2 regions of the Bradyrhizobium sp. McL0615 genome follow, and region 1 is predicted to be linked to the other one. Evidence: riboswitches for the same ligand, from Rfam matches in the RefSeq annotation. Region 1 holds a riboswitch; the other holds the start of a gene.

Region 1 (7,945 bases):
ATCGAGTGTCATGGCGACGCCGGCCGCCGCCGCGTCGATCATCTTCTGCACGCCGACGCCCATCTGCGCGTCGAGCCACCCAAGCCCGTTCTTGGCGCGATAGGAGATCGCGCGGGCGTTGAACAGGCTGGCCCAACAGGCCTTGACCCGTTCGACGACGTTATCCTCGCCGACGATCCAGAGATACGTATCCTGCTGACCGGCGAAACTCGCGTCCGGCATATCCTCCGCCGTCGCCGAAGAGCGTACCGCAACCGGCAGATCGTCGTCCTCAGCCATGGCGCGATAGGCCCTGCGGATCTCGGCCTCGACGCCGGCGGGCATCGCGGCGGACATGATCAGCCGGCGGATCTCGGATGATTTGTCTTCCTCGTCATCGACATTGCCGATGTCGATCGACCGCATGAGGGTTTCAATCCTGCCGCGCAGGCGACCGGATTCGAGATGTTCGGCATAGGCATCGGTCGTAATCGCAAAACCATCGGGCACATTGACCCCGGCCGCGATCATGCGGGCAAGGCTCGCGCACTTGCCGCCCATGCGAACACTGTCGGCCTCGGACGCCCTGTCGAAAGCGACAATGAACCTGGCGTCTGGAACCCTTAGCATCTTCAGTCTCCTCAAGACGACAGCGGCAGCAAATGTTGTTCACGAATGGCGAGACGCATCCCATTCAATGTGAAGTTCGGTGGGCGTACGGAAGGACGTGTTGGGCACGAAGCCAAAGGTCTGTTTCGCCTTCAGCCTCACGTCCGGCATGCGCCGCGTCAGCTCTTCCAGCGCAATGGCAAGCTCGATCTTGGCGAGTTGCTGGCCGACGCAGAAATGGATTCCATAGCCGAAGGCAAGATGGCCGCGCGCATCCGTGCGCGTGATGTCGAAGCGCGATGGCTCCGAGAACGCCGCCTCGTCGCGATTGGCAGAGCCGAGCATCAGCAATATGTCCGCGCCTCTCGGGATAGCGACGCCACCGATCTCCGCGTCTTTCAGCGCGCGCCGCCGCCACGCCACGATCGAAGGGCTGAAGCGAAGGATTTCGTCCACGGCGCCGGAAATCAGCGCCGGATTTGCCAGCAGCGCTTCCCAGTTATGGCGATGAAGCAGCAATTCGCGCAGGCCGTTCGCAATCAAGGTCGTCGTGGTCTCATGGCCCGCGAACAGAACGCTGTAGAGCACGCCGGCGATTTCGTCGTCGCTGATCCCGGCGCCCTCCTTCTGCAGACGAATGAGATCGCCCGGCAGATCGTCAGACGGGCTCGCATGGCTCTGCGCGACAAGGGCGCGGCAATAGTTCCAGTATTCGACCATGTTGCGGGCGTGCGGCAATTGCTCTGCGTCCGACAAATTGCCCCAGGTCAGAAGCGCGCGACTGACCGCCCAGGCCTTGACCTGCGCCACATCAGCGTCCGGCACGCCGACCAGCCTAAACAGCACGAAAGCCGGAACATCGTAGGCGAACTCGCGGACGAACTCGGCCTTGCCGTTGCCGATGATGGCATCGAGCGCGTGCGTCACGATCTGCCTGATCTGCGGCTCGATCGCCTTGAAGCGGCGCGGGCCGAAGCAGCCCTGAACCAGTTTGCGGATGCGGGTGTGATCGGGCGGCACGCGGGCGGACAGACCGGAATAGGCGGTGAAGCCGCCCTCCTGCATGATCCGCTTGCCCTCCGCGCACATCGGACGCAGCGGCGCCTGCGCATTCTCCGAGGAGAAAGTCCGCCAGTCCTCGAACACCGCTTTGATGTCGGCGTGTCCGGCGACGACATAGTATTGGAGTTCTTCGGAGAAGAAGACCGGCGCTTCGGCGCGCGCCCATTCGTAGAAGGCGAACGGATCGGTGATGTCAAACGGATCGAAATCAATCGATGCGTTTGAAAATGGGCAGCCCTTTGCGGCCGTCACCGTCGCCATCGTCTCCTCCTCCCTGAGCCCTGTTGGGGGTGCTTTTTCTTGAGAGGATACATCTCGATCTTTGGTTTTTCTTTAGCCGGAAAGCTCCTAGATATCAGGAGATTAATGGACACCGAGAACTAACTTCGGTCCGCCAGCTCCCGATAGACCTGACGCAGCCAGCCGCTTTGTGGCCGGTCGTCGAAATGCCGCAGCGCGTCCCGATAGAGCTTGTACTGCCGATCGATGGCTTCGCGGCGTCCTTGCGCGCGAAACACGCGCATCGTCTCTTCATGGGCAATCTCGCACAGGGGATCGATGGCGAGCGCCTTCTGGCAATGCGCCAGCGCGGTCGAGAAATCCTGCCGTTCGCGGTGAATGCGCGCGGCGTCGCGCTGCACCTTGAAGAACATGTCGCGCAGCCAATAGCGTTTCGACCAGCACCAGTCGTGCTCGGTGTTATCGGCGTAGTCGGCGGGAATGTCCTCGAACAGGTCGCCGGTGTAGAGCCGGTCGGCGGCCTGCAGGCAGATCAGCGCTTCATCGCTGGCGCCTGATTTGATGTGGCTGTGCGACTGCCGGCAGAGCTGCTCGAACGTCGAGATGTCGAGCCAGCTCCTTTCCGGCGGCACGAGAATGTAACGCGATCCGTCGCGCAGCAGATGTTCGCGCATGCCGGCGCCGCGTCCGGGCTTGCCCTGCAACGCCTCGCGCAGGCATTTGACGGTGTGATAAAGCCGGTTGCGCGCGGTCTCGGCCTTGTCCGCCTCCGGCCACAACAGATCGCACAATTCGTCCGTGGTGCCGCCCTGCCCGCCTTTCTGCAGCAGATAGGCAAACAGCGTCTTGGTCTTGCGGGTGGCGCCGCCGGAAATCTCCCAACTCACCTGGCTGCCGTCGGTCCGATAGATCCGCAAGCGGCCGAAGCAGCGGATCTTCCAGCGGTCGCTTCTGTCGAAATAGGCCTCGACCGGCTCCTCGGCCGAACGTCGCAACAACCACATGGGGTCGGCGCCCTCGGCTGCATGGATCGCGGCGGCCGGCAGATCGGAGGGATCCGATATGATTTCGCCGAGCCAGTGGTCGATCTGCTGACGCAGCGTGCCCTGGGTGAGAAGATCGGCCGGTAGCCAGTGTGGATTGGCGGCTACCCCCTTGGCGGTCAGGATCGCCGGATGCCCGCGCAACGCGGCGAGCAACTGTTCATCGATCAGCAGACCTCGATTGTAGAGCGACACCACGCGAATGCCGGGCCTCGACGACAGCCGGTGCGCCACCTGCGTCCAATGTTCGAAATTCGCCGCCGCCGAGTTCGTTTCCAGGCCCCATCCCATGTCGATCGCCAGGATGGTTTCCGGCACCGCCCCTTCACGTTCGAGCCAGCGCTCGATCTGACGTTCGACCTGAGCGAATGAAATCGGCACATCGAGGAACGCCAGATCCGAATAGGCTCGGCACAGCGTTGTCACATTGACGCCGCTGGGCGGCAGCTTGCCGGCAGCGGTAACGACCAGGATACGCGCAGGAGAAAGATGATCGATCGCGGCATCGATGAATTCGGCCAGCAGCGTCCGCTGACGCTTCGCGAAGAACGCGAGATTCGTAACAGGCGGGCTGTCGCCGGAGTCCATGCCATCGCTCCCGTAGCGGGCGCAGCATGATCGCTGTGGCGAGGAAAGTGAACCGCGATTGTCAGGAGAGGCAGCGCTCGTGCGCCGCAATATGATCGGCCCGGCTGCCCGGTAGCGGGGCTACACCCGGAAATGCTTGGAGAGCTTCAACCCCTGCGCCTGGTAGTTCGAGCCGATGCGCTGGCCGTACAAGGCGTGGGGCCGCGACAGCATTTTCTCGTAGACCAGCCGGCCGACGATCTGGCCGTGCTCGAGGATGAACGGCACCTCGCGCGAGCGCACTTCGAGCACGGCGCGCGCGCCCTTGCCGCCAGCGCCGGCATAGCCGAAGCCGGGATCGAAGAATCCCGCATAGTGCACGCGGAATTCGCCGACCAAGGGATCGAACGGCACCATTTCGGCGGCGTAATCCGGCGGCACCTGCACGGCTTCCTTCGAGGCCAGGATGTAGAACTCGCCGGGATCAAGGATGAGGCTGCCGTCGGGACGTGCCGGGATCGGCTCCCAGAATTCGTTGACGGCATAGCCGCCACGGCGGTCGATATCGACCACGCCGGTGTGGCGCTTGGCGCGGTAGCCGACGAAGCCCGAGGTGTTTTCGCCGGACAGATCGACAGACAGCGCGACGCCATTGGCCAAGTCCGCATCGACAATATCGACCAGCCGCTCGGCATCATGCAGCGCGTCGAGTTCGTCGGCATTGAGGATGGCGTCACCGGTGCGGAAGCGCACCTGGCTGAGCCTGGAGCCCTCGCGCAGCAGCACTGGAAACGTCTTCGGACTGATCTCGGCATAGAGCGGGCCGTGATAGCCGGCGCCGATCATGTCGAAGCGGCGGGTGCCGTCGGCGATCACGCGGGTGAACACGTCGAGCCGCCCGGTGGAGCTCTTCGGATTGGCGGCCGCCACGATCGACGGCGGCAGCGCAAGGCTTTCCAGCAACGGGACGATGTAGACGCAATTCGTCTCCAATACCGCACCGTCAGAGAGATCTATTTCGTGCAGCTTCAGCTCGTCGATCCGCTCGGCGACGGTTGAGCCGGGGCCGGGCAGGAAACTGGCACGCACGCGGTAGGCGATGTTGCCCAGCCGCAGATCGAGGCTCGCCGGCTGGATCTGGCTTTCGACAAAGGGATATTCCGGCAGGATCAGGCCCGCATCCGCCATCGCCGCGATCATGCGGTCGGGCAGAATCCCGTTGGCGTCGGGCGGAAGCGTGAACGGCACGGCGCGATCCTCAATACGGCCCAAAACTCATCCAAACCTCTTAAATATGGGCTTTTAGGGGTTATCCGATGGCCGCCTTGACGGGAAGGGCAGGAGGTAATATCAGCATGACTTATCCCGTGGTGATTTGAGCCGGCCGGCTTGCAGCCACGTTAAATAAGTAGCTAAACAGGCCGGGGACACGTGTGATCCCGGCCTGTGGAAATTTTTCCAGGCCGGTTTTTTGTGACCATTTTCGATAGTGGTCACGACGGAGGTCACATGTCTGAGACTGCTTCTACCAAGCGCTATCGTCCCGAAACCCGCCTTGTCCATGGCGGCACGCTGCGCTCGCAATTCGGCGAGACGTCGGAGGCGCTGTTCCTCACCCAAGGCTACGTCTACGACACCGCGGAGCAGTGCGAGGCCCGGTTCAAGGGCCAGGATCCCGGCTTCATCTATTCGCGCTATTCCAATCCGACGATTGAGATGTTCGAGCGCCGCATGATCCAACTCGAGGGCGCGGAAGCCGCGCGCTCGACCGCGACCGGCATGGCCGCGGTGACGACCGCGATCCTCGCACCGCTCCGGGCCGGCGACCACGTCGTCGCTTCGAAAGCCCTGTTCGGCTCGTGCCTTTACGTGGTGCAGGATCTGTTGCCGCGCTACGGCATCGAGACGACGCTGGTCGACGGTTTTGATCTCGACCAGTGGCAGCGCGCGTTGCGGCCGAACACCAAGTCCTTCTTCTTGGAGAGCCCGACCAATCCGACGCTCGACGTGCTCGACATCCCGGCGATTGCCGAGATCGCGCATAGTGGCGGCGCACGGCTGATCGTCGATAACGTGTTCGCCACGCCGATCTGGCAGAGCCCGCTTTCGCTTGGCGCCGACGTCGTGGTCTACTCCGCGACCAAGCATATCGACGGCCAGGGCCGCTGCCTCGGCGGCGTCATCCTGTCGTCGGAAGCTTTCATCGCCGAGCACATCCACAACTTCATGCGCCAGACCGGGCCGTCGCTCTCGCCGTTCAACGCCTGGGCCTTGCTCAAGGGCCTGGAGACGCTTGGCGTGCGCGTGCGCGCGCAGACCGAGACGGCCGCCAAGATCGCCGACATGCTCGCCTCGCACCCGAAGATTTCGCGGCTGATCTATCCCGGGCGATCGGATCATCCGCAGGCGGCGCTGGTGAAGAAGCAGATGCGCGCTGGCTCGACGCTGGTCGGCTTCGAGGTCAAGGGCGGCAAGCAGGCTGCGTTCCGCTGCCTCAACGCGCTGCAGATCGCGCGCATCTCGAATAATCTCGGCGACGCTAAGAGCCTCGTCACCCATCCCGCGACCACGACGCATCAAAGGTTGACGCCGGAGGCGCGCGCCGAACTCGGCATCAGCGAAGGCTTTATTCGCTTCTCGGCCGGGCTCGAACATGCCGACGATCTGATCGAGGATTTTGCGGCGGCGCTGGAGAAGGCGTGAGGGGCGAATGTGTAGGGTGGGCAAAGCGCAGCGTGCCCACCCTCTCTCAGCGCGTATTCGGATAGAATGGTGGGCACGGCGCTAGCGCGCCTTTGCCCACCCTACTCATTACGCAACAGGTGTCGTCCCTGCGAACGCAGGGACCCATACGTCGCGGCCCTGCTGATAAGAGGCTGTAGTTGACGCCCTGCTTAACTCACTACGCCCTGTGGTTATGGGTCCCTGCGTCCGCAGGGACGACAGCGTAGTTGTAGCTCGGCTACATCGGCCGATACGTCCGCACGTCCGAGGGCACATGGACGCCGAGCTTGATCTGGCCGACCGACTTGATGATGTCGTCGCCGAGCAGTTGGGCGAAGCAGGCATAGCCCCAGTCGTTCATGTGCAAGCCGTCGGAAATCACGAAATTATCGATCGGGATCGACTGTCCCTCGTGCCAGTCCTTCATCACCGCGAAGCGTGGAAAAATTCCGACCTTGCGTAGTTCGGCGACCCTGCCGAGCAGCTTCGTCATCTTGCCGGCGCTCTCGGCGTGCTCGTTGACCCGCGGCGAATATTGCGGATCGATCAGCACGATGTCGGCGCCCGCTGCCTGGATGCGCCCGACGCCTTCTTCGACGAGCTTCGCCGTCTCCTCCGGATCGAGGTTGCGCAACACGGCATTGGTACCAACCTGCCAGATCACCAGATCCGGTCGCAGATCGATAACGGCGATCTTCAGCCGCTTCATCATTTCGGGCGCGTCCTCACCGCCCTTGCCGGCATTGATCACGGTAATGTCGGCGGTCGGATACTTCCGGCGCAATTGCGCGGCGAGACGATTGGGATAGGTGAACTCCGGCGAGGTGGTGCCATAGCCTTGCGTCGACGACGATCCGAACGCCACGATCACCACCGGCTCGCCCGCGACCAACCGGCTCGCGACGTGCGGCAGCGATCCCACCGACTTGTTGCCGCCCTTCGGAGGCTGGCACGGCACACGGCTGAAGATGTCGCCGGCCGATTTCGCGACTTCCTTTACCTTGTCGATTGCCCTGCCGGTGATGCCCTTCTGCGCAGCCGGATTGGCGACAGCCGTCTGAGCGGCCTGCGGCTGGACGCTTTCAGCCGAGAGCGTCTTTTCAGTCCTGCTTTCAGTTTTGGCGTGGTCGGACAGCGCCGCCTGCTGCGAGGCCGTCTGGGCAAGCGATGGCGATACCGAGGCAGGCATCAACAGCGCCAGGCTGGCGGCAAAAAAGACGGTCGGCAATGTCGACAAGCAAAAAGGGTAGTGACGGCTCATTAAGGCTAGTTCCCTAATTCTGCTGCGCCTGATCGAGGCGGGCCGCGTCGAGCACAAATTTCGACAGCGCGCGGCCGAGGCAGGCATGAACCCGTTTGGCCATATCGGGACCATGAACGGTACTGAACAGGTCGAAATCTCCGGCGTCGTTCCAGTGACGCATAATGGCGAACCGGTCGAACAGCGGAACATTATGCTGCTGCGCGACCACGCGCATATTATCTAGGTATGGCGGCGCAGAAATCATCGTCTCCGTGCGCGGGCTGTATTGCAGATTAACCAGAACCACATCGGCCCCCGCGTTTTGCAGCGCAGCAATCCCGTCGCCAACGGCACTGCGAAAATCGTCGGGATCGACGGATCGCATAGCATCGACGGTTCCGGTCTGCCAGATGACCAAAGTAGGCCTTTTTGCTTCCACCAGCTTAACGAGCGTGGTGTCGGTTTCCTCCGCGGTTTT
Region 2 (7,945 bases), 1.6 Mb from region 1:
CGGCCAGGAACGAACCGGCGGTCTACTGGGCCGGCGACACCGTGCTCTATCCGGCCGTCGAAACCATCATCGCGGACACGAAGCCCGAGATCATCATCATCCACGCTTGCGGGGCGCGATGGGACGGCGATCTCATCACAATGGATGCCGCAGAAGCCGTCGCGACCTGCCGGCTGGCGCCTGACGCCGTGGTGATCGCCACCCACATGGATTCGCTCGACCACGCCACCGTCTCACGCGACGAACTGAGGCGGCATTCGACCGAGCATGGCATCTCGCCGCAGCAACTGCTGATACCGCTGGATGGAGAGACCCTGCAGCTGAAGTCGCGACAGGCATGAGCCGCGCACGTTGCTCGCCGTGGCCGGGGAAAGCGTTACTTCCCCGCCCCGCCGCGGCTGAGCAAAAACACGCCCTGCTCGCCGAACATGTTCCAGACCCACCACGGCAGGGTCAGCGGCACCGGGCGGCCGTAGAGATCGAGGGCGACCGCGCGCTCCATCTTGACGTTGATTTCGTCGCAGAGCTGCACGAAATCCTTGATGGTGCAAAAGTGGATGTTCGGCGTGTCGTACCAGGTGGCGGGGAGATTTTCGGTACGCGGCATGTGGCCGCCGACCAATAGCTGCAGCCGCATCTTCCAGAAGCCGAAATTTGGGAACGACACGATGGCGCGCCGGCCGATCCGCAGCAGGTTTTCCAGCACGACCTTCGGCTGCCGCGTCGCCTGCAGCGTCTGCGACAGGATTACGTAGTCGAATGCATCATCGGGATAATTGACGAGGTCGGTGTCGGCATCGCCCTGCACCACGGCGAGCCCCTTGGCGACGCAGCGGTTGACGCCCTCGCGCGACAGCTCGATGCCGCGGCCGTCGATGCCGCGGCTCTCCAATAGCTGCAGCAACTCGCCATCGCCGCAGCCGACGTCGAGCACTTTTGAGCCGTGTGGAATCATTTCGGCAACGAGCAGATGATCGGTACGATATTTCCCGGTGCGATCGGGCGCGACACCGCCGAGCGGCAAAGTCTGTTCCTGCACCGCCATGTCAACCACCGGTATTGTTGCCGAGCCCGCGCGCCTTGCCTGCCGATTGCAGGAAGGCGCGCGCGATGTCGAAGAACTCGGGCACGTCGAGCAGGAAGGCATCATGGCCGCGATCGGTTTCGATTTCGGCGAACGACACCCGCGCGCTGGACGCGTTCAGCGCATGCACCAGCGCGCGCGATTCCGAGGTCGGGAACAGCCAGTCCGAAGTGAAAGACACCACGCAGAACCGGGTCTTGATGCCGCGAAACGCCTGCGCCAGCACGCCGTCGTGATCGGCGGCGATATCGAAATAGTCCATCGCCCGCGTCAGATAGAGATAGCTGTTGGCATCAAAACGCTCGACAAAGGACGAGCCTTGATAGCGCAGATAGCTTTCGACCTGGAAATCCGCGTCGAACGAGAAGGTCGGCAGTTCCCGATCCTGCATCCGGCGCCCGAACTTGCGATGCAGCGCGGCGTCGGAGAGATAGGTGATGTGTCCGGCCATCCGCGCCACGGCCAGCCCGCGATGCGGATGGGTGTTGAGTTCGAAATAGCGCCCGTGATGCCAGTCGGGATCGGCCATCACGGCCTGTCGGCCGAGTTCATGAAACGCAATGTTTTGCGCTGAATGGCGTGTCGAGCAGGCGACCGGCAGCGCCGAGAACACGCGCTGCGGATAGGCGGCGGTCCATTGCAGCACCTGCATGCCGCCCATCGATCCGCCGATCACGCAAAACAGGGTTTCGATCCCGAGCCGGTCGAGCAGCATGGCCTGCGCACGGACCATGTCGGGGATGGTGATCACGGGAAAATCCAGCCCCCAGGCCTTGCCGGTGGCCGGATTGGTCGAGGCCGGACCGGTTGATCCCATGCAGCCGCCGATCACATTCGCACAGATGATGAAATACCTGTCGGTATCGAGCGGACGGCCGGGACCGACCATGATTTCCCACCAGCCGGCCTTGCCGGTCAGGGGATGCAGATTGGCGACGTGCTGATCGAGGGTCAGCGCGTGGCAGATCAGAATCGCATTGGAGCGATCGGCGTTCAGTTCGCCATAGGTCTGATAGGCGATCTGGAACGGCGCGAGATCGATGCCGCAATCAAGCTTCAGCGGCTGGTCCATGCCGAACTTCGCCACCGTCGAGGTCGGATGATCGGCCTCGTGGGCGCGATCCTCACTGTGAATCGACGGACTGGATATCGACTGCACGTTTGTCATTTCGGCGACCTTCCTCCTTGCGGAGGCTCTACAGACAGAAATCAGGCCATAAAAAAACCCGGCCTGAACTAAAGGTTCGGCCGGGATCACTTCTGTCCCCGGCCTGTTTAGCGAGTTGTTTAACGTGGCTGCAAGCCGGCCGGCTCAAATGACCACGGAATGGAACAAAGCTAGTCCCGCCCAGGCATTTCGTCAAGGCAGGCCGGGGCCCAGATGCCATGGTTAACCCGATCGTGCAGGGCTCCCCCGCGACGTTTCTCTTTGCTTTCAGCGCCCGTCTTTCCTAATCAATGCGACTGTCTGCCGGCTGCATCGGGCTGTTCCGGCACCAAGGTTTTTTCGGATGTCCAAGGCACCCCCGGCCCCGCCCTCGCTGCAGGAACTGCGCAAGGAGATCGATGCGATCGACGAGCAGGTTCATCGCCTGCTGATGGCGCGCGGCGACATCATCGACCGGCTGATCCAGGTGAAGCAGACCCAGGAAGTCGGCTCGGCGTTCCGCCCGGCGCGCGAGGCCAGCATGATGCGCGAACTGGTCCGGCGCCATCGCGGCATCCTGCCGCTCGACACCATCGAGAGCATCTGGCGCGTCATCATCTCGACCTTCACCTATGTCCAGGCGCCGTTCTCGGTGCATGCGGACGTCTCGGTTGGCGAACCCGCGATGCGGGATTCGGCGCGGTTTCATTTCGGCTTCGTGGTGCCGTATGTGGGCCATTTCAGCGCGCAGGCCGCGGTGGAAGCGGTGGCGAAATCAAAGGGCGACCTGGCGCTGGTCTCGGCGATCTCGAGCCGCACGCCGTGGTGGCTCGCGCTGGAGGCGGACGGCGCACCGAAGATCATTGCCCGGCTGCCGTTCCTCGAACGCGCCGATCATCCGGCCGCGCTCCCGGTGTTCGTGATCTCGCGCGTCGCCGACGACGCCATGGCGACGGAAGTCGAGATGTGGAGCGTGCGCGTCGCCGGCTGGAATGCCGATATCGCGCGCGCCGTGGCGCCGCTTGCCGATATCGTCGCCGTGCCCGATACCGCCTTCGACGGCGCAGCGCTTTTGGTATCGGATGCCGGCACCGGCTTCGAAAAGATCAAAAAAGCCCTGATCCAGGCCGGCGCCTCGGTGCGCTCGTCGGCCCTCGTCGGCAGCCACGCAACGCGCTATACGGTGCCCCCGAACGGGGCAGCCAAGTCTTAGGCTGCCAAGTCTTAAGCTGCCAAGTCTTAAAGCCGCCCTGAATATCCGGAGCCAGAAGATGAACCGCCCCGTGCCGAATCCCGGCATTCTCGATATTGCGCCCTACACGCCCGGCAAGACCCCGGTGCCGGAGCCGGGCCGCAAGGTGTACAAGCTGTCGGCCAACGAGACCCCGTTCGGGCCGTCGCCGAAGGCCAGGGAAGTCTACCAGCAGGCGGCTTCGCATCTCGAAGACTATCCAGAAGGCACCTCGCGGGTACTGCGCGAGGCGATCGGCCGCGCCTACGGGCTCGATCCCAACCGCATCATCTGCGGCGCCGGCTCGGACGAAATTCTCAACTTGCTGGCGCACACCTATCTCTGCCAGGGCGACGAGGCGATCTCCACAGCGCACGGTTTTCTGGTGTACCCGATCGCTACGATGGCGAACGGCGCCAAGAACGTCGTCGCGCCCGAGACCAACTTCACCGCCGACGTCGATGCGATCCTGGTGCGCGTGACGCCGAAGACCAAGCTGGTATGGCTCGCCAACCCGAACAACCCGACCGGGACCTATGTGCCGTTCGACGAGGTCAAGCGGCTGCGCGCAGGTCTGCCGCCGCACGTGCTGCTGGTGCTGGATGCCGCCTATGCCGACTATGTGTCGCGCAACGACTATGAGCTCGGCCTCGAACTGGTGGCGACCACCGAAAATACCGTGATGACGCACACCTTCTCCAAGATTCACGGGCTGGCGGCTCTGCGGATCGGCTGGATGTTCGGCCCTGCCAACATCATCGACGCCGTCAACCGGATCCGCGGACCGTTCAACGTCTCGACGCCGGCGATGCTGGCAGCGGTCGCAGCCATCGAGGACACCGCGCATATCCAGATGTCGAAGGCGTTCACTGAGACGTGGCGCAACTGGCTGACCGAGGAGATCGGCAAGCTCGGGCTCAAGGTGACGCCGAGCGTGGCAAATTTTGTGCTGATCCACTTCCCGGAGAAGGGCAAGACCTCGGCTGAGGCGGATGCGTTCCTGACCAGACGCGGCCTGGTGCTGCGCGCGCTGAACAACTACGGCCTCCCCCATTCGCTACGCATGACCATCGGCACCGAGGAGGCCAATCGCCTCGTCGTCGACGGCCTGCGCGACTTCATGGCCGCCAAATGAACGGGACGCCGATCTTCCGACGCGTCGCGCTGATCGGCTTCGGCCTGATCGGCGGCTCGATCGCGCGCGCCGCGCGTGCGCAAGGGCTCGCGAGCGAAATCGTCACCACCGCGCGCTCGGAAAAAACCCGCGCGCGGGTGCTGGAGCTCGGCATCGTCGACCACGTGCTGGAGACCAACGCGGAAGCCGTCAAAGACGCCGACCTCGTGATCCTCTGCATCCCGGTCGGCGCCTGCGGGCCGGTGGCGCAGGAAATCGCGCCGTTCCTCAAGCCGGGCGCGATCGTCTCCGACGTCGGCTCGGTCAAGGGCGCCATCGTCCGCGAGATGGCGCCGCATCTGCCGGCGAATGTTCATTTCGTTCCGGCCCATCCGGTCGCGGGCACCGAGCATTCCGGTCCCGATTCCGGCTTCGCCGAGCTCTTCATCAACCGCTGGTGCATCCTCACGCCACCCGACAGCACCGACCCCATGGCGGTCGAAACCCTGCGTGCGTTCTGGGCCGGCATGGGCGCCAAGGTCGAGATCATGACGCCCGATCATCACGATCTGGTACTGGCGATCACCAGCCATCTGCCGCATCTGATTGCCTACACCATCGTCGGCACGGCCGATGAGCTGGCGCAGGTGACGTCGTCGGAAGTGATAAAATTCTCCGCCGGCGGCTTTCGCGATTTCACCCGCATCGCAGCGTCCGACCCCACGATGTGGCGCGACGTGTTTTTGAACAACAAGGAAGCCGTGCTGGAAATGCTCGGCACCTTCAACGAGGACCTGTCAAAACTCACCCGCGCGATCCGCCGCAACGACGGCGAAGCGCTGTTCGAGCATTTCACCCGCACCCGCGCCATCCGCCGCGGCATCGTCGAGATCGGCCAGGATTCGGCGGCGCCGGATTTCGGAAGGCCGCATCCGTCGCTGGCGAAGAAGGCGGAGTGAGGCACGGCTCTCGCCGCTTAGGCTCCGCTCGGCACGCCGTCATTGCGAGCGCAGCGAAGCAATCCATCTCGCGGCATAACGGATGGATGGATTGCTTCGTCGCTTCGCTCCCTTGCGCAAACGCTTCACGTTTGTCGTAGGTGGTGACGTGAAGAGTTTCGGGTTTCGCAACAGCGTGTAGGATGGGCGGTTTGATACCGAACGACAGGGTTGAGCAGGCATCATGGCTCTGGAAATCTTCACATTGCGGGAGCGACCCGATCTTCGGCCATTGATCTTCTGTTCTGAGCTGCAATCGGTCTGGCCGGAATTCATGCAACATGACGCGACGGCGCAGCTCTACTTTGCGCCATCGATGTTCGACCGGTACCTCGACTATGCGTTCGCCGGCGTCGCCGGGGGCACGGTTGTCGCCCGGGCATTCAGCGTGCCGTTCGCTTTCAACATCGACGGCCGCACCGAGCTCCCCGATGGCGGCTGGGACGAGGTGATCCGTTGGGCCCACGATGATCAGTTGACAGGGCGCGCTCCGAATGCGCTGAGCGCGCTGGAAATCAGCCTGCTTCCCGAAGCGCGAGGGGGCGGCAATGCGCTGGCGTTTCTGGACGCCATGAAAGCCAGCGCGAAAGCCCATGGGCTTGCAGAAATGTTCGCGCCAGTGCGGCCGAACCAGAAGCATCTTCAGCCGTTCGTGCCGATGCGCGATTACGTCGCCACGGTGGGTGCCGACGGCTTCCCGACCGACTCCTGGCTGCGTACCCACCTTCGGGCCGGGGCAAGACTGGTGAAGATTGCGCCTTACTCGATGACGGTTGTTGGCAGCATCGCCGACTGGTCACGCTGGACCGGAATGTCGTTCGATCGATCGGGCGAAGTTTCGATCGCGGGCGCGCTCGCGCCGGTCACGATTTCACTTGAACAGGATTATGCGGTTTACGTCGAACCCAACGTATGGGTTCGGCATGCATTGTGACGACCGTCCTTCGTCGTTGTTTCGCGCGGTGTAGCCACCAACGGCGATTGATGGGTTTCGCTACGCGCATTCGCGTGACCCGGCGGCGGACGATGACGGCCGGACTTGCGTCACCGCCCGCGCCGATGCTGCAAGAAGCTATTTCCGTGATTTCACAGGCCGCGCGAGGATCGGGTGTCGCATCACAAGCCGCGGCGCCATCGCCTGAGCATCGATCGGCGATCGCGCCGATCCGATGCCGAGATCGCCATTGGGATGGTAGAACGCATACATCCCCGGCTCGTCGATCATGTGCTGCGCCGAGGCCGGCGATCCGATCAGCACGGACAGTAACGTAGCAGCGCCGAAAAATCGGGTCTTGGTCATCTTGCTTCTCCTCATCATCGACCCACCAACATGGGCCGTCGGAGAGCAGGACCGGCATTTCGGCGACAACATTCCCGGCAAGGATCAGAGCGCCGATCACGGTTCGGCGATCCCGATGGAGGCGAGTACACGGACGCTTGATCGGAATGGCGACGGCGGTGCACCGCAGGCCCAGACACAAAATATCGAAAACAACCCCATGCAAAGTAACCCGCAGGACGAGTGGGGCGCAGCGCGTAGGATGGGTGGAGCGCAGCGATACTCATCACGGCCGGGGATGCGGTGATGGTTTCGCTGCCCTCTACCCATCCTACGGTCTCAAAACAGCGGCGACACCAGCCCCACTTTCAGCGGGCCGAGAAACACCGCGCCGTCGACGAAGCGGGAAAGCGACATGGCCCCGCGCCCTGAGTTTTCCTGAAGCGTTCCCGGGAAACGAAGCGTCGGACTTCGCTCTGGATCAGAGAGGCTGAGCGTAGGGCACAGCATCCATCAACAGCACACCAAATAGAAGGACCAGATAGAGCATGGAAAACACGAACAGGCGACGCGCTGGCTGCCTTTCCTTGTCATTGCTCCGACGTACTTGCCACGAGAGAAAAATCATGATGGCTCCAAGCATTGCCGCAGCGACGCCATAGATCGCCCCCGCGAACCCCAATGCCCACGGCAGCAGCGAGACAAGAGCCAGAAGAACGCTATAGAGAAGTATCTGGCGCGTTGTTTCGGCCCGGCCGGCTACGACCGGCAACATCGGCACCCCGGCGCGAGCATATTCTCCGGCAAGATTGAGCGACAGCGCCCAGAAATGAGGTGGCGTCCAAAGAAAAATTATCAGGAACAGGGTGAACGGTTCGAGCCCGACATCTCCGGCGGCCGCGGCCCAGCCGATGACAGGAGGGAGTGCGCCAGCCGCACCGCCAATGACGATATTCTGCGGTGTTCGGCGCTTGAGCCACATCGTGTAGACGACGACATAGAAGAAAATCGTGAAAGCAAGCAGCGCCGCCGCGGCCATGTTCAGGAAGGTGCCGAGGGTTAGAACGGCGCACGTGCCTAGCATCAGTCCGA

The links. A riboswitch is a leader RNA that binds a small molecule or an ion and turns the genes downstream of it on or off. The one in region 1 is predicted to bind S-adenosylmethionine.
Region 2: linked by a shared signal. The riboswitch ahead of metX (homoserine O-acetyltransferase MetX) and the one ahead of ACPPVP_RS04180 (O-succinylhomoserine sulfhydrylase) in region 1 are both predicted to bind S-adenosylmethionine.

The regions. Positions count from the first base shown of each region.
Region 1 is NZ_CP188254.1:896,893-904,837, reverse strand. Features, by position in the region: gene ACPPVP_RS04200 (PEP/pyruvate-binding domain-containing protein) at 1-609, opposite strand, end outside; gene ACPPVP_RS04195 (cytochrome P450) at 649-1,911, opposite strand; gene ACPPVP_RS04190 (AfsR/SARP family transcriptional regulator) at 2,031-3,521, opposite strand; gene ACPPVP_RS04185 (2'-deoxycytidine 5'-triphosphate deaminase) at 3,642-4,748, opposite strand; SAM riboswitch at 4,858-4,937, shown strand; gene ACPPVP_RS04180 (O-succinylhomoserine sulfhydrylase) at 5,010-6,203, shown strand; gene ACPPVP_RS04175 (SGNH/GDSL hydrolase family protein) at 6,463-7,485, opposite strand; gene ACPPVP_RS04170 (SGNH/GDSL hydrolase family protein) at 7,499-7,945, opposite strand, start outside.
Region 2 is NZ_CP188254.1:8,146,104-8,154,048, forward strand. Features, by position in the region: gene ACPPVP_RS39225 (MBL fold metallo-hydrolase) at 1-341, shown strand, start outside; gene metW (methionine biosynthesis protein MetW) at 377-1,045, opposite strand; gene metX (homoserine O-acetyltransferase MetX) at 1,047-2,252, opposite strand; SAM riboswitch at 2,339-2,418, opposite strand; gene ACPPVP_RS39240 (chorismate mutase) at 2,596-3,444, shown strand; gene hisC (histidinol-phosphate transaminase) at 3,503-4,597, shown strand; gene ACPPVP_RS39250 (prephenate/arogenate dehydrogenase family protein) at 4,594-5,535, shown strand; gene ACPPVP_RS39255 (hypothetical protein) at 5,759-6,508, shown strand; gene ACPPVP_RS39260 (hypothetical protein) at 6,647-6,874, opposite strand; gene ACPPVP_RS39265 (hypothetical protein) at 6,867-7,160, shown strand; gene ACPPVP_RS39270 (heme o synthase) at 7,335-7,945, opposite strand, start outside.